Regions from separate parts of the Mixta calida genome, predicted to be linked through region 2. Evidence: predicted binding sites of a transcription regulator. Region 2 holds the regulator's gene; each other region holds the start of a gene.

Region 1 (5,765 bases), 1.8 Mb from region 2:
ATCAGGCCGCCGGTACCGCCAATCGCCATGATAAAGAAAAGGGTGCCGACCAGAAATTTTTGCCAGTTCATCGTATTGCCTGTGAAGATAAAACAAGAGGGCAGATCATAGCGCGAACCGCCCTTTGCGACCAGGCAAATTGCGTCATTTTTCGCGCGATCTTCGCCCGTTTAGCTCTGACCATGCAACGTGATGGAAAAACCCTGTTCATGCCAGTGGGCGAACTGTTCTGTCTGACGGCGCGTCAGCTTCTTGCCGGTCCAGACGAAAATCTGCTGGCCAGGAAACAGTTCGGGGCGCGGGTTATCGAGCGGCTCCGCCAGTACATCCATCCGCCAGCCCGCCTGGGAAAGGCGCCAGGCCTCCAGCCAGATGCGGGTGCGATCCTCGACGCCCCAGCCGATCATCAGCGCATCCTTGCCCGCCTTTTTACGCGTGCCGCACAGGCAGAAGGCGACATAGTCGATAAGCGCGCCGTCGAGCAGGCTGCACATCGCTTTCGCGGTGTTTTGATCGAGCCCCAGACGCTGACGCACCGGCACGAAGACGTGATCGATCAGCGCATCGACCGGATGCTCGCGGCCAATGGCGGCGATTTTACTGCGCAGTCGGGAAGGGCGAACCTGGCGCAGTACGCTCATCACCTCTTCCTGCAATGTCATCCAGCCGTCGTGTACGTTAACATTATCGCCTTCGAGCAGGGCTTTTACTTTGCCTACCGGGACGCCGCTCTCTATCCAGCGCTTAATCTCTTCGATACGCTGAATATCTTCATCATCAAACTGTCGGTGACCGCCTTCGGTACGCTGTGGCTTCAACAGCCCATAGCGACGCTGCCATGCGCGTAACGTTACCGGGTTGATACCACAGCGTTCGGCGACGTCGCCGATGCTGTATAGGGGCATGCACATCCTCTGCTTGTTCGTGAGACTCGGGTGTCTGCTTTAACCTTAGCGGAGGCGTTTCAACTTGTACATTATTTTTTATATTGTACAAGTTGATCGCCGCCACAAAAGCGCGCATTCTCATAATGGAGAAATTATCTCTCATATGGGAAAAGCGATGAACGAGACTGACCAACGCCTTGCTCAGCGGTTGATAACCCTACGCCAGGAGCGGGGCTGGACGCTGGAGCAGCTGGCTAAGTGTACCAGCATCAGCCGCGCGACGCTGTCGCGCATCGAGCGCGCAGAGATCAGCCCGACCGCCACGCTGCTGAATAAGCTTTGCGTCGCCTATGGGCTAACTATGTCGCGCCTGCTGAGCGAAGTGGAAGAGAACGTTGCGCAGCACCTGACGCCACCGCAGCAGCCGGTCTGGCAGGATCGCGAACAGGGATTTATCCGACGCGGGCTGTCGCCGCCTGCCAGCGGCTACCGTGCGGAGATGATAGAAGGCGTGCTGCGGCCCGGAGCGCTCATTGCGTACGACGCGCCGCCGGTGCCGGGCATCGAGCAGCATATCTGGCTGCTGGCGGGCGTGTTGATAATTGAAGCGAGCGGAGCGCGCTGGCGGCTGGAGGCGGGCGATACGCTGCGTTTCCATCTGTACGGCGCCTCGGCATTTCATGCGCCGGAAGCGGAGGGCGCGCGTTACTTACTGGTGGTGTGTCGATGATTGAATATCAGGTAATGGATGGTGGTCAGGCGCGTAGCGAGCTGGAAGCCCTGACTGACGTATTGCAGGGCTGCGTATCAGAGGGCGCCAGCGTGGGATTTATCGATCCTGAAGATCGGCAGATCATGCGAAATTTCTGGCAGGACACATTCGTCGGCCTCGATCGCGGCGATCGGCTGCTGCTGGTGGCGCGCGACGGCGGGAGGCTGGTGGCGACGGTAATGATCTTCTGGAATAACATGCCTAATGGCCGCCATCGTGCGGAAATCGGCAAGCTGCTGGTGCATCCGCGCGCGCGGCGTCAGGGCATCGCGCGCCAGCTGATGCAGCTGGCAGAGCAGCGGGTGAAGGAGGCGGGGCGCAGCCTGATGGTGCTGGATACCCGCAGCGGCGACGTCGCCAGTCTGCTTTATTTGTCGTTGGGCTGGGAGATAGCCGGAGCCATTCCTTTCTATGCGCAGTCGACAGAAGGCGCGATGGACGCCACGACCGTAATGTATAAGCGGCTGACCGTGTAACGGGTTGTCGCACCTTTCGCCGGTTGCGGAAGCCATCTTCCAGATTCGCCGATAAGCGGCTGACGTCAGCGCCATACTGTGTAAAAATACAGGTCATTAAGGCAGGAAGAGAGCAAGATGGCACTAACCGCAGCGTTAAAAGCGCAGATCGGCGAATGGTATAAAGCGCTGCAGCAGCAGGTTCCCGATTTCATTCCGCGCGCGCCGCAACGGCAGATGATCGCCGAAGTAGCGAAAACTTTAGCTGGCGACGACGGCCGTCACCTGGCGATTGAAGCGCCCACCGGCGTGGGCAAAACCCTTTCCTATCTGATCCCCGGCATCGCCGTCGGGCGCGCCGAAGAGAAGCCGCTGGTGATCAGCACCGCGAACGTGGCGTTGCAGGATCAGATCTTCAGCAAGGATCTGCCGCTGCTGCAGAAAATCATTCCCGAACTGAAATTTACCGCCGCCTTTGGGCGGGGGCGCTATGTCTGTCCGCGTAACCTCAATGCGTTGGCGACCGATAGCGAAAAGCAGGGCGACCTGCTGCTGTTTCTCGATGACGAGATGGTGGCAAGCAAAGAAGAACGCAAAATCTGCGAAAAGCTCGAAAAATCGCTGAATCGCCATCAGTGGGACGGCCTGCGCGACCACAGCGAAGAGAATATCGGCGACGCGCTCTGGCAGCGACTCAGCACCGATAAGGCCAACTGCCTGGCGCGCAACTGTCACTGGTATCGCGAATGCCCCTTTTTCGTCGCCCGCCGTGAGATCGAGCAGGCGGACGTGGTGGTGGCGAACCATGCGCTGGTGATGGCGGCGCTGGAAAGCGAATCGGTGCTGCCGCCGGCGAAAAACCTGCTGCTGGTTTTGGATGAAGGACATCATCTGCCGGAGGTGGCGCGCGATGCGCTGGAGACCAGCGCCGATATTTCGCCCGGCTTCACCAGCCTGCAGCTCGATCTCTTTGTCCGTCTGGTGGAAACCTGCATGGCGCAGTTTCGGCCCAAAACGCCGCCGCCGTTGGCGAACCCGGAGCGGCTGAAAACCCATTGTGACGAATGGCGCGAGCATCTCGCCAGACTGACGCGCATGCTGGCGCTCTTTCTGCCGCCGGAGCCGCAGGAGGGCGAACATCGCTTCGAGATGGGGCAGTTGCCGGAGGAGATGCAGACGCTGTGCGCCCGACTCTTTAAGCTGAGCGACGGGCTGCGTGGCCTGGCGGAAGGGCTGCTGAACGATCTCAGCGAGAAAACCGGCCAGTATGACGTGGTACGCCTGCAGCGCACGCTGCTGCAAATGAACCGCGCCTTTGGCTGGTTTGAAGGCATCAACAAACTGTGGCGGCTCGCGTCGATGGAGCAGGCGTCCGGCGCGCCGGTCTCTAAGTGGGTAAGCCGCGAACTGCGCGAAGGCCAGCCGCACCTCTTTTTTCACTGCGCCGGCATCCGCGTCAGCGAACAGCTGGAGAAGCTGCTGTGGCGCAAGGTGCCGCATGTGGTGCTCACCTCCGCCACGCTACAGTCGCTGAACAGCTTTAACCGGCTGCAGGAGCTTTCCGGCCTGAATGAAAAGGTGGGCGACCGCTTTGTGGCGCTCGGCTCGCCGTTCAACCATGTCGAACAGGGCAAGCTGGTGATCCCGCAGATGCGCTACGAGCCGCTGATGGCTAACGAAGCGCAGCACATTGCTGAAATGGCGCATTTCTTTCGCCATCAGGTCAAAGCGGGACTGCATAAAGGGATGCTGGTGCTGTTCGCCAGCAACCGCGCCATGCAGCAGTTTCTTACCCATCTGACCGATCTGCGGCTGATGTTGCTGGTGCAGGGCGATCAGCCGCGCTACCGGCTGGTGGAGCTGCACCGCAAACGAGTGCAGCAGGGCGAGGCGAGCGTGCTGGTCGGGTTGCAATCCTTTGCCGAGGGGCTCGATCTCAAAGGCGAACTGCTGACGCAGGTGCATATTCATAAAATCGCTTTTCCGCCGGTGGACAGTCCGGTAATTTTGACCGAAGGTGAGTGGCTGAAAAGCCTGAAGCGCTACCCGTTTGAGGTGCAAAGCCTGCCCAGCGCCTCCTTTACTCTGATTCAGCAGGTGGGGCGGCTGATCCGCAGTCATCACTGCACCGGCGAAATTGTGATTTACGATCGCCGACTGCTCACCAAAGCGTACGGCGCGCGGCTGTTGAACGCGCTGCCGGTGTTTCCCATCGCGCAGCCGCCGATGCCTGAAGGGGCGAAAGCGCTGCCGCCCAGCGCTAAAACGGCCCCGGCGGGTCGGCGTCGAAAAAAGGAAAAGCGTTAAATGTTGCAGTACAGCAAACTGATTAAAGAAGTGGGACGCGGCAAAAACCACGCGCGCGATCTTGATGAGGAGAGCGCTTACCAGCTCTACCGCGCCATGCTGAATGACGACGTGCCGGAGCTGGAGCTGGGCGCGTTGCTGATCGCAATGCGCATCAAGGGCGAAGGCGAAACGGAGATGGCGGGCTTTTACCGCGCGCTACAGGAGCGTGTGCTTACCTTAACGCCGCCCGCTGACCAGCCGTTGCCGATTGTGATCCCCAGCTACAACGGCGCGCGTCGCCAGGGCAACCTGACGCCGCTGCTGGCGCTGCTGCTCTCTCGTCTTGGTTTTCCGGTGGTGGTGCATGGCGTCAGCGAAGATGAAACGCGCGTGACCAGCGAGGCGGTCTTTCAGGCGCTGGGCGTTGCGCCCGTCGCTGACGCGCAGAGCGCGCAGGCGAAGCTGGCGCAGGGCGAGCCGGTATTTATCACCGTCGATACGCTCTGCCCGCCGCTGGCGAAGCAGCTGGCGCTGCGCTGGCGGCTGGGCGTGCGTAACAGCGCGCATACGCTGGCCAAGTTGATGACGCCGTTCGGCGAGGCGGCGGCGCTGCGTCTCGCCAGCGTTTCACATCCTGAATATATTCCGCGCGTCGGCAAGTTTTTCAGCGCGCACGGCGGCCTGGCATTGCTGCTGAACGGTACCGAAGGCGAGGTTTACGCCAATCCGCTGCGCTGCCCGGCCATCAGTCTGATCGATGGCGCAGGCGCGGAGCCGCAGGAGCTGCTGGCGCGTCAGCCAGAGCAGAGCTGCGACCTGCCGCAGAGCAAAGAGGCCGCTGTCACCGCTGCCTGGATCCAGCAGGTGCTGGACAAAGCGCGCCCTGTGCCGCAGTCGCTGCGTTTGCAGATCGCCTGTTGTTACGTCGCCAGCGGTCGCAGCCCATCGCTGGAAGCGGGGCTGGCGCAGCTGGAGGCCGCCGGTTATCCGGCACCCTGAGCATCAGCCTGCGCGCGTTGACGCCTGCGTGAACGTTAATATCGGCGCGCGCCGATAGCCTGTGCGCGCTTTACTCCGAACGTACGACGACAGGCCAGTTATCTTACGCTGAGTTTGCGACAGCAGAAGCTGAGCCTGCCGCGCGCGGCAGGCGGGTTTCTACCAGCCGTTGCCAAAAGGCGACGCCATGCTCAATCAGCGCATCGTTGAAGTCGTAGCTGGCGTTGTGCAGCGGGCGAGAGGGCGTTTCGCCATCAGCGCCCAGCCAGAAGTAGGCGCCGGGACATACTTCCAGCATGCAGGCGAAATCTTCTGAGGCCATCGACGGATTCACCTGCCAGCGTACTTTCTCAGCGCCGCACT
Region 2 (5,765 bases):
CAACAAGCTGATCGCGTTTACCTTCGATAACGGTCATGTCGTCATCGGTCAGCTTGCCCCATTTTTCCTTCATCTTACCTTTAAACTGTTTCCAGTTACCGCCGGCTTCGTCTCTGTTCATCGTTATTTCCTCTACCTTAGGTGTTAACAGCTTGCAGACTGTCAGCGCTGTATGTTCAGTGAAAACAGTCGCTGATTCCTTGTTTGTCACCCTTTAATGATAGCTGAATACGGCGTTTCTGCTCGTAATCTCAGTCAGATGAACTGAAAACACGCCGAAAAACCTGTCGATTACCCTTAAAAACGAGTTAATTCAGGTAATAAGCGCAGCCGCATATAAATGTGTCAAATCGTGAACCAGTCGCCGCGCCGCTGGTGTTGACGCCAGATCCAGCCGAGCGTCAGGCCGCGCAGCATAAGAAAAACCGTTACTGCCAGCCACAGGCCATGGTTGCCTAAATAAGGCAGCGTCGCCAGCGCTAAGGCAAAACCCAGCGCGGCCAGCGCCATGCTGTTGCGCATTTCGCGCCCGCGCGTTGCGCCGATAAACATGCCGTCCAGCAGATAGCACCAGACGCCGACCAGCGGCAGAAGCATTTGCCAGGGAAGGTAGCGATCCGCCTGCGCCTGCAACGTTGGCAGCGAGGTCAACAGCGCCACCAGCTCTTTACCCCAAAGCGCGTAGGCACAGGCGAACAGCAGCGCCACCAGGCCCGCCTGCCGACAGGCCGCCAGCCAGACCCGCCGCAGCTTATCGGCATCTCTGGCGCCGAAGGCTTCCCCGGAGACCGCTTCCACCGCATAGGCGAAGCCATCCAGCGCGTAGGCGGTGAAGGTCAGAAACATCAGCAGCACGGCGTTAACCGCGACGATATCGCTGCCCATGCGCGCGCCCAGCACGGTTACCGAAGCAAAACAGAGCTGCAGCAGCAGCGAGCGCAGCATAATGTCGCGGTTAAGGCGCAGCAGGCGTCGCATATCGCCGCGCAGCCCCTGCTTCAGCTGTAAGAAGGTAATTTGCCGCAGGCGCAGCAGGTGCCACACCATGCCCAGCCCGACCGCCAGCGTCACGTATTCCGCAATCGCGGTTGCCGCAGCGGCGCCCGCTACGCCCCAGCCAAGGCCGATAACAAACCACAGGTCGAGCAGGATATTTACCAGGTTGCCGACCACCAGCAAAATCACCGGCGCCCGCGCATACTGCACGCCCAGCAGCCAGCCCAAAATGACCAGATTCGCCAGCGTAGCGGGCGCGCTGAGCCAGCGCACATGGATAAAGCGCTTCGCCTGCTCCAGCACCGCCGGGCTGCCGCCAACGACGCGCGTCGCCAGCGCGCTAAGCGGATCGCGCAGCAGCACAAAAGCCAGCCCGACGACGACGGCGATCAGCAAGGGTTGAACCAGCGCGCGCGCCAGTCCCGATTTATCGCCAGCGCCGAACGCCTGGGCCGTCAGCCCGGTGGTGCTCATGCGTAAAAAGAGCAGCAGCATAAACAGGAAGCTGGTCGCCGTCGCGCCTACGGCGACGCCGCCCAGATAGACGGGGCTGTCGAGATGGCCGATCACGGCGGTATCAACCAGGCCCAGCAGAGGAACGGTAATATTGGAAAGGATCATCGGCAGCGCCAGCCGCCAGAGATTTTTATCGGTTGCAGAGAAGAGTTGCATGACAATCCGCGAAAATAGTATGGCGACAGGCCACAGCGGTTATCGCCGGATAAATATGAATCAGGGGCTATTCAGTGGCGGCAGAGGAGCCGCCACATCAGTTTCAGAGCCAGTCGCCGTTGCGAATCACGCCGACGGCCAGGCCTTCGATAGTCAGGGTTTGCTGTTGCAGATCGACCACGATGGGCTGAAAATCACTGTTTTCCGGCAGCAGTTGCACCGTGTTACCCTGTTTTTTCAGGCGTTTAACCGTGACTTCATCATCAATACGCGCCACCACGACCTGGCCGTTACGCACATCCTGCGTTTTATGCACCGCCAGCAGATCGCCGTCGACGATGCCGATATCTTTCATCGACATGCCGCTGACGCGCAGCAGGAAATCAGCGTGAGGCTTAAACAGGTTAGGGTCGACCTGAAAACGGCTTTCAATATGCTCCTGCGCCAGCAGCGGCTCGCCAGCGGCGACGCGGCCAATCAACGGCAGGCCGTTTTCCTCTTCCGCCATCAGGCGGATGCCGCGCGAAGCGCCGGACACCATCTCAATAACGCCTTTACGCGCCAGTGCTTTCAGATGTTCTTCTGCGGCGTTTGGAGAGCGGAAGCCAAGACGGGAAGCGATTTCCGCACGCGTTGGCGGCATCCCCGTTTGGTTAATGTGATCGCGAATCAGGTCATAAACCTGCTGCTGTCGAGCCGTTAAGGTTTTCATCCCGCCCCCTGGTTGTTTATACAGTCGCTGTGAGTATATACAGGTATTGTCGGAATGGAAACCGAATGCAGTGTAAAAAACAACACTTTGTCGAATGCGGAAGCGCTATCGCAAATATGCCCACAGCAAGGTTGCCCAGACAAAGAGAGCCAGTATGATGCTGAGCAGAACCGCAGCGGAGCCCATATCTTTCGCCCGTCCCGCCAGCGGATGAAGTTCGCTGCCGATGCGATCGACCACCGCTTCGATAGCGCTGTTAAGGATCTCGACAATAATAATGAGGGCGACCGAACCGATCAGCAGCACGCGCGTTATCGCATCGACATCCAGCCAGCAGGCGACGACGACCGCCACCAGCGCCATCACCGCTTCCTGACGGAAAGCCGCTTCGTGCTGCCAGGCCGCGCGCAATCCTTTCCAGGAGTAGCCAGCCGCTTTAATGATGCGCGTCAAGCCCGTTACGTTATTTGCCATGTTCGGGGAACCCTTTGCGATGTTTAACGTCAATGTCAGGGTGCCGCACTAATTGCAACACCACAGATCTTCAATGCGCTTTCTGGTATGCTTGCCGCGCTTTGCTAACAAGAGGCTTCATGTTGTCTATGTCAGGTTGGCGTAAACTTTATTATAAGTTATTGAATTTACCACTTACATTTTTAGTCAAAAGTAAGGCGATTCCGGGCGATCCGGTCGCGGAACTGGGCCTCGACACGTCGCGCCCCATTATGTATGTATTGCCTTACGATTCAAAGGCCGATCTTCTGGCGTTGCGCACCCAGTGCCGCCTGCACGATCTGCCCGATCCGCTGGAGCCGCTGGAGATCGACGGCGCCCTGCTGCCGCGTCATGTGTTTATCCATGACGGGCCGCGCGTTTTCCCCTACTTCGTGCCTAATCAGGAGTCGGTGAAGCTGTTTCACGACTACCTCGACCTGCACCGCAACAATCCCGATCTGGATGTGCAGATGGTGCCGGTATCCGTGATGTTCGGCCGTGCGCCGGGACGCGAAGTGCAGGGCGAACAAACGCCGCATCTGCGCGAGCTCAACGGAGTGCAGAAGTTTTTTGCCGTCTTCTGGCTGGGACGCGACAGCTTTGTTCGCTTCTCGCCAATGGTATCGCTGCGCCGCATGGCCACCGAACACGGCACCGATAAAACCATCGCGCAAAAGCTCGCGCGCGTGGCGCGCATCCATTTCGCCCGTCAGCGCCTGGCCGCAGTCGGCCCGCGTCTGCCGGTGCGTCACGATCTGTTTAATAAGCTGTTGCAGTCGCAGGCTATCGCCAAGGCGGTAGAAGACGAAGCGCGCAGCAAGAAGATTTCGCAAGAAAAAGCGCAGCAGAACGCCATTGAGCTGATGGAAGAGATTGCGGCCGACTTCTCGTATGAGATGATCCGCCTGACCGACCGCGTTATCGGCTGGACCTGGAGCAAAATTTATCAGGGCATCAACGTCAGCGGCGGCGAACGCATTCGTCAGCTGGCGCTGGACGGGCACGGGCTGGTTTACGTTCCCTGCCACCGCAGCCATATGGACTATCTGCTGCTTTCTTACGTGCTTTATCATCAGGGGCTGGTGCCGCCGCATATCGCCGCAGGCATCAACCTTAACTTCTGGCCCGCTGGCCCGATCTTCCGCCGTCTCGGCGCGTTCTTTATTCGCCGCACCTTCAAGGGCAATAAGCTCTACTCCACCGTGTTCCGCGAATATCTGGGCGAGCTGTTCAGCCGCGGCTATTCAGTGGAGTATTTCGTCGAAGGCGGACGTTCGCGCACTGGCCGACTGCTCGATCCGAAAACCGGCACGCTGTCGATGACCCTCCAGGCGATGCTGCGCGGCGGCAACCGCCCGATTACCGTGGTGCCGGTCTATATCGGCTATGAGCACGTAATGGAAGTGGGCACTTACGCCAAAGAGCTGCGCGGCGCGGCGAAAGAGAAAGAAGGCTTTATGCAGATGCTGCGCGGCCTGAGCAAGCTGCGCAATCTGGGTCAGGGCTACGTGAACTTCGGCGAACCGCTGCCGCTGGTGAACTACCTCAACCGTCATGTGCCGGAGTGGCGCGACTCGATCGATCCGATTGTGGCGCAGCGTCCGCAGTGGCTGACGCCGGCGGTCAACGATATTGCGCAGCAGATTATGGTGCGCATCAATAACGCCGGCGCCGCCAACGCAATGAACCTCTGCGTGACCGCCCTGCTCGCCTCGCGTCAACGCTCGTTAACGCGAGAGCAGCTGCTGGAGCAGCTGGAATGCTATCTCGAACTGCTGCGCAATGTGCCCTATTCCGCAGATGCGACCGTGCCGGACATGACGCCGGAAGCGCTGCTGGAACACGCGCTGAACATGAACAAGTTCGAGACGGAAAAGGACAATATCGGCGATATCATCATCCTGCCGCGCGAGCAGGCGGTGCTGATGACCTATTACCGCAATAACGTTCATCACATGCTGGTGATGCCGTCGCTGATCGCCGCTATCGTGCAACAGCATCAGGCAATCTCGGCGGATGAGCTGCTGCGTCAGGTTACGGTGATCTATCCGCTGTTGAAGAGCGAGCTGTTCCTGCGCTGGGATAAAGCGGAGCTACCGCACCTGCTCCAGGCGCTGACGGCGGAGCTGGCGCGCCAGCAGCTGATCGTGATTGAAGGCGATATGATGCGCCTGAACGCGGGCCGTTTCCGCACGCTGCAACTACTGGCGGCAGGCATGCGCGAAACGCTGCAACGCTATGCGATCACCTTCTCTATCCTCAGCGCCAATCCGGCAATCAACCGCGGTTCGCTTGAAAAAGAGAGCCGCACGCTGGCGCAGCGCCTGTCAGTACTGCACGGCATCAACGCGCCGGAATTTTTCGATAAGGCGGTGTTCTCCACCCTGGTGCTGACGCTACGTGACGAAGGCTATATCAGCGACACGGGCGACGCCGCACTGGCGCAGACGCAGAACACGTCGCGCCTGCTGTCGGAGTTGATTACCAGCGACGTGCGTCAAACCATTGAAAACGCCGTAGCCCACAGCGGGCTGGCGACGCAGGTGTAAAAAAGACGCAAGCATAAAGAAAACGGGCGCCTCAGGCGCCCGTTTTTTTATCATCCAAAGATTATCGTGCGGCCGTCACCACTGACTGAACGGCAGCATATTCAGCGCAATGCCGATAAAAATCACCAGTCCGACATAGTTGTTATTCAGGAACGCCTGGAAACAGCGTTCGCGCTGCCGTTCGGCGATCAACTTCTGCTGATGCACAAAGAGCGCGCCGGCGATCAGCAGCGACCAGTAAAATGCGCCGTCCAGCCCCATACGCAGCCCCACCAGCGACAGCAGCAGCAGCGTAGAGAGCTGCAGCAGCCCGATAATCAGCTTATCAAAGCGGCCAAACA
Region 3 (5,765 bases), 1.4 Mb from region 2:
CGCCGGTGGCCAGCGCCAGGCTTTTCACGCTGCCGGTGGAGTTAGAGGGCAGGGTGATGCCGCGTCCGACCGACAGGCATTCAACCAGCATCCGCCAGCCCTGACCCGCCATTTTCGGGCCGCCGATAATGTAGTCAATCGGCACGAAGATATCTTTGCCGCGCGTCGGACCGTTCTGAAACGGCACGTTGAGCGGGAAGTGGCGCTTGCCGATCTCCACGCCCGGCGTATGGGTCGGGATCAGGGCACAGGTGATGCCCAGCTCTTCGGTATCGCCCAGCAGATGTTCGGGATCGTAAAGCTTAAACGCCAGGCCGAGTACGGTAGCGATTGGCGCCAGAGTAATGTAGCGCTTGTTCCAGGTCAGGCGCATGCCCAGCACCTGCTGGCCCTGCCATTCGCCCATGCAGACCACGCCGGTATCTGGAATGGCGCCCGCATCGGAGCCCGCTTCCGGGCTGGTCAGCGCAAAACAGGGAATTTCTTCGCCGCGCGCCAGACGCGGCAGATAGTGATCCTTCTGCTCATCGGTGCCGTAATGTTGCAGCAGCTCGCCGGGGCCGAGCGAGTTAGGCACGCCGACGGTGATCGCCAGAATGCCGGAGACGCCCGCCAGCTTTTGCAGCACGCGCGCCTGGGCGTAGGCGGAGAACGCCAGCCCGCCATACTCTTTCTTAATGATCATCGCGAAGAAACGGTGCTCTTTCAGATAAGCCCACAGCTCCGGCGGCAGATCGGCCATCTCGTGCGTGATCTGGAAATCGTTCGCCATGCGGCACGCTTCTTCTACCGGGCCGTCGAGAAACGCCTGCTCCTCGGGGGTCAGGCGCGGCTGCGGGTAGTTATGCAGCTTTTGCCAGTCGGGATTGCCGCGAAACAGATCGCCTTCCCACCAGGTCGTGCCGGCGTCGATCGCCTCCTTCTCGGTGCGTGACATCGGCGGCATCACGTTGCGGAAAGTGCGTAGCATCGGGGCGGAAAACAGGGAGCGGCGCAGCGACATCAGATTCAACGGCAGCAGAATCAGCGCCAGCGGCAGCAGCATCCAGGGCGTCCAGAGATCGAACAGCGCCATCGCCGCCGTCCACAGCAGCAGAATGACGCTGCTGAGGCGAAGCGAAACGCGATGCCAGAAAAGCGCGCCGATTAATGCCAGCGTCGCAAGAACAGAAAGAACCATCATAATGAACCGCTCCGTATGAAGTAAGAGGTCTGACCTGTTGGTCTGAGTACAGATTTAGAGCAGTTAAGGTTGTTTAGCAATTGCATAACATAATAATTACAACCTGGCTCACACTCCGGCCGCATGATTGGTCAAATCGCTCACTTCACAGCGCAACGCTTTGCGGCCTGTTGCCATTCCGGTAAACTTGCGCTGACTCTTTCTCATCCAAAGGACATCCCTATGTACCAGGATATTATTCGTTCAGAACTTAACGAAGCAGCGGATACGCTAAATAAATTCCTGAGCGAAGATGCGAATATTCACGCGATCCAGCGTGCTGCGGTGTTGCTTGCCGACAGCTTCAAGGCAGGCGGCAAAGTGCTTTCCTGCGGTAACGGCGGCTCTCACTGCGACGCGATGCACTTCGCCGAAGAACTGACCGGACGCTATCGCGAAAACCGTCCCGGCTATCCGGCCATCGCTATCTCCGACGTCAGCCATCTCTCCTGCGTCAGCAACGATTTCGGCTACGATTACGTTTTCTCGCGCTACGTTGAGGCGGTCGGGCGTGCGGGCGACGTGCTGCTGGGCATCTCCACCTCCGGCAACTCGGCGAATATTATTAAGGCGATTGAAGCCGCGCGCGCGCAGGGGATGAAAGTGATCACGCTGACCGGCAAAGACGGCGGCAAAATGGCGGGCAGCGCCGATATCGAAATCCGCGTACCCCATTTCGGCTATGCCGACCGCATTCAGGAAATTCATATCAAAGTGATCCATATCCTGATGCTGCTGATCGAAAAAGAGATGGAGAAAAAGTAACCGCCTTCTGGTCGATTACGCCGCCGCGTCATCCCCGACGCGGCGTTTCTGCGGCTCTGCCCGCATTTTCCCTGGCGCTTTTATCTTTCCTTTGCTGAAAATAGCGGTTGCGTTCCCGCTGTCCGCCGCTGTCTGATTGGTTATAATCGTCGCTAAACCGTGCCGGAGGCCCCGACTATGTGTGAATTGCTCGGAATGAGCGCCAACGTTCCAACTGATATCTGTTTCAGCTTCACCGGCCTGGTACAGCGCGGCGGCGGCACCGGGCCGCATAAAGATGGCTGGGGCATCACCTTTTATGAGAATAAAGGCTGTCGCACCTTTAAAGATCCGCAGCCCAGCTATAACTCGCCGATTGCGCGACTGGTGCAGGAGTACCCGATCAAATCCTGTTCGGTGGTGGCGCATATTCGCCAGGCGAATCGCGGTCAGGTGTCGCTGGAAAATACCCATCCTTTTACCCGCGAGCTGTGGGGACGCCACTGGACCTACGCCCATAACGGCCAGCTCAGGGGCTATCGTCAGCTGGAAACCGGCAATTTTCGGCCAGTAGGCGAGACCGACAGCGAAAAGGCGTTCTGCTGGCTGCTGCATAAGCTGGCGACGCGCTATCCGCGCACGCCCGGCAACTGGACGGCGGTGTTCCGCTATATCGCCGAGCTGGCAGGGGAGCTGCGTCAGAAGGGGGTGTTTAACATGCTGCTGTCGGATGGCCGCTATCTGATGGCCTACTGCTCGACCAACCTGTTCTGGATCACGCGCCGCGCGCCCTTCGGCAAAGCGAAGCTGCTGGATCAGGATGTGGAGATAGACTTTCAGAAGCAGACCACGCCAAACGACGTGGTCACGGTGATTGCCACTCAGCCGCTAACCGGCAATGAAACCTGGCACCGTATCGCGCCAGGCGAGTGGCAACTATTTTGCCTTGGAGAGCGCCAGGAATGACGCGGAGGCGGCAGGGGTGCCGCTGACCGGCGCGCCGTTCAGCACATACCTGCCGTTATTGACAGCTACCGTCGGCGGCTGGCGATGTTCGACAAAGTAAGCGTAGCCCGGCTGCAACTCTTTCCAGAAGCTGGCGTAATAAGAGTTGCGGTGACGCTGCATATTGCTTTCAGTCATGCGGAACGGGTAGATGCTCACTGCCACTTCCGGCTGGCCGTTGCGCAGCGCGGCGTTCACATAGCTGAAAATCTCATCCATATAGGCGTTGGTCATGGCGTAACAGCCGATTGAGACGCAGGCGCCGTGGATCATCAAATATTTGCCGTCATAGCCCTGCTGACGATCGTACTGGTTAGGAAAACCGATATTGATCGCGCGGTAAAAACGGCTGTCCGGCTTCAGCTGATTGAGCCTGACGCTGTAGAAACCTTCCGGGCTTTTGAAGTCGCCCTGACGGCGCTTCGGCCCCAGTCCGCCGGAAAAGTTACAGATGCGATAGCTGTCGAGCAGGCGGAATTCGTTGCCGATCTTGCCGTAAAGTTCCAGCGTGCGCTCTTCTTTGAAAATCTGAATATAAACCGGCGTACCTAATAACTGCTTCTTTAACTCTTTGCTGACCGGCGCCAGTGGTTGCACTGGGTCCGGCGCGCTTGCCATGCTGAGGGCCGGCAAAAGAATCATCGCAAACAACAGTGCGATTTTGCCCATTCTTTTTCCCTTGTAATGAGGGGGTTAAACTGCAACGCCCAACGGCGTCTGTGACTTGCATAATCGGAACATTCCGCTATCGCTGCGCAACATTATCACTGTCTGTTTTTTTATCAAGATGCCGGTTAATAAATAGCTGTTATTTCGTTGCCAGCCAGCGTAGCGGCAGGCGTCGCGCCGCAATATTCATTACCCTGTGCCATTGAATCCCTTTGGGTTGGCTGTATACTTATCCAGTGTCAGCGGAGGGGGTATGCGCAAAATCATTCATGTCGATATGGACTGCTTTTACGCAGCGGTGGAGATGCGTGATAACCCCAGCCTGCGCGATATTCCTCTCGCTATCGGCGGCAGCCGCACCCAACGCGGCGTGATCAGCACCGCCAACTATCCCGCGCGTAAATATGGCGTACGCAGCGCGATGTCCACGGCGATGGCGCTAAAGCTCTGTCCACATCTGACGCTGCTGCCGGGGCGCTTCGACGCGTATAAAGAAGCCTCCGCCCATATCCGGGAGATTTTTTCGCGCTATACCGCGCGTATCGAGCCGCTGTCGCTGGACGAGGCATACCTGGACGTTACCGACAGCCCGCACTGCCACGGCTCGGCGACGCTGATGGCGCGTGAAATCCGCCAGATCATCGCCGATGAGCTGAACCTTACCGCGTCGGCGGGCGTCGCGCCGATCAAGTTTCTCGCCAAAATCGCCTCCGATCTGAATAAGCCGAACGGCCAGTACGTGATCACGCCGGAGGAGATGCCGCAGTTTTTGCTAACGCTGCCGCTGGCGAAAATTCCGGGCGTCGGCAAAGTGACGGCAAAGAAGCTGGAAGATTTAGGGCTGCGCACCTGCGCCGACGTGCAGAACAGCGATCTGGCGATGCTGCTGAAGCGCTTTGGCAAGTTTGGCCGCGTTATCTGGGAGCGCAGCCACGGTATTGACGAACGGGAAGTGATCGCCGATCGCGAGCGCAAGTCGCTTGGCGTGGAGCGCACGCTGTCGGAGGATATTCACCACTGGGAGCAGTGCCTGGAGATTATCGATTTTCTCTATGACGAGCTGGAGCGGCGCCTGACTAAAATCAAGCCGGATCGCCATATTGCGCGGCAGGGCGTAAAGCTGAAGTTTAGCGATTTCCAGCAGACCACCCAGGAGCATGTCTGGCCGATCCTGAATAAGGAAGACCTGATCGCGGTGGCGAAAAAGACCTGGGATGAGCGGCGCGGCGGTCGCGGCGTCCGGCTGGTCGGGCTGCACGTCACGCTGTTGCATCCGCAGCTGGAAAGGCAGCTGGTGCTGGGGCTGTAGCGGTTGTTAAGCCTGCTGTTAAATTTTATCTATTTGGAAAACTAATAATTTAATAAATTAAATTTAGCCGTATTCAGCTGTAGGGCTGAATTTAATTTTTATATATCGCTTTTGTATTCTGATTAAAATTATATTATTTATCAAACAATTGAATTTAATGTTTAAGTAATTATTGCTCACTCCGCTTCTCTTTGTTAAAAATTTTACGGAAATTATTGGTCCGGTTTATCTTTCTCATCAAGGAACGAAGGAGAGCAATCATGAGTTTACCTGGTCAATCACCCGGAAAAGGCATGCTAAGTTACGATTTTGGCCGGTAGACAGGGCAGGCTGCTGGTGGTCAGAATATTGATTTCGGCTTGTTAGCAAATAATCTGGACTGTAGACGTGATTTTTATCAGGTCGGCATTATTTATGACGATGGAAGTAAATGTTGGCTTGTACGTCCTTCCCGCCGTATTGCTAACCTAAATCAAAGCCTGGTGAGTCATGTTATTATCACGAAAGTACCAGACAAAGCACACGGGGCCGCCTCGCAAAAAGCAGTCATAAAATCCCTGTCTTCGCCTTCGCTTGCTACTGAAATTACTTTTACCGCGTTTGCCTGTGGCGGCTTGATCGTTACCGCTTTCCTGTCGGCTACCGCCATGGCTGCGATGCCTTTTACGGCAGGGACATCAGGCGCAATTGCGGCCATAGGCGTAGCGGGTAGCACTGCTACAGCAGTTCAATGTTTCTTTGGCGTCGGACGTGTCATTGCTATGACTAACGGTTATGAAGACCACGTGGCATGGCTTGATAGTCAGGACTGGTATG

What was found. The regulator LexA, encoded in region 2, represses DNA repair genes until DNA is damaged. The targets are predictions, from matches to a motif close to TNCTGTATGTACATACAGNA.
Region 1: dinG (ATP-dependent DNA helicase DinG) is a predicted target of LexA. The motif match lies at 2,210-2,229, and genes of this name have one in related genera.
Region 3: dinB (DNA polymerase IV) is a predicted target of LexA. The motif match lies at 3,860-3,879, and genes of this name have one in related genera.

Annotation. Positions count from the first base shown of each region.
Region 1 is NZ_CP026378.1:1,495,542-1,501,306, forward strand. Features, by position in the region: gene C2E16_RS07090 (MerR family transcriptional regulator) at 171-905, opposite strand; gene C2E16_RS07095 (XRE family transcriptional regulator) at 1,063-1,617, shown strand; gene C2E16_RS07100 (GNAT family N-acetyltransferase) at 1,614-2,135, shown strand; gene dinG (ATP-dependent DNA helicase DinG) at 2,253-4,421, shown strand; gene ybiB (DNA-binding protein YbiB) at 4,425-5,402, shown strand; gene C2E16_RS07115 (M20 aminoacylase family protein) at 5,506-5,765, opposite strand, start outside.
Region 2 is NZ_CP026378.1:4,023,492-4,029,256, forward strand. Features, by position in the region: gene C2E16_RS19150 (CsbD family protein) at 1-121, opposite strand, end outside; gene dinF (MATE family efflux transporter DinF) at 346-1,668, opposite strand; gene lexA (transcriptional repressor LexA) at 1,772-2,380, opposite strand; gene C2E16_RS19165 (diacylglycerol kinase) at 2,486-2,854, opposite strand; gene plsB (glycerol-3-phosphate 1-O-acyltransferase PlsB) at 2,983-5,424, shown strand; gene ubiA (4-hydroxybenzoate octaprenyltransferase) at 5,500-5,765, opposite strand, start outside.
Region 3 is NZ_CP026378.1:1,073,598-1,079,362, forward strand. Features, by position in the region: gene fadE (acyl-CoA dehydrogenase FadE) at 1-1,183, opposite strand, end outside; gene lpcA (D-sedoheptulose 7-phosphate isomerase) at 1,406-1,987, shown strand; gene C2E16_RS05025 (class II glutamine amidotransferase) at 2,165-2,932, shown strand; gene dpaA (peptidoglycan meso-diaminopimelic acid protein amidase) at 2,903-3,640, opposite strand; gene dinB (DNA polymerase IV) at 3,894-4,949, shown strand; gene C2E16_RS05040 (hypothetical protein) at 5,309-5,765, shown strand, end outside.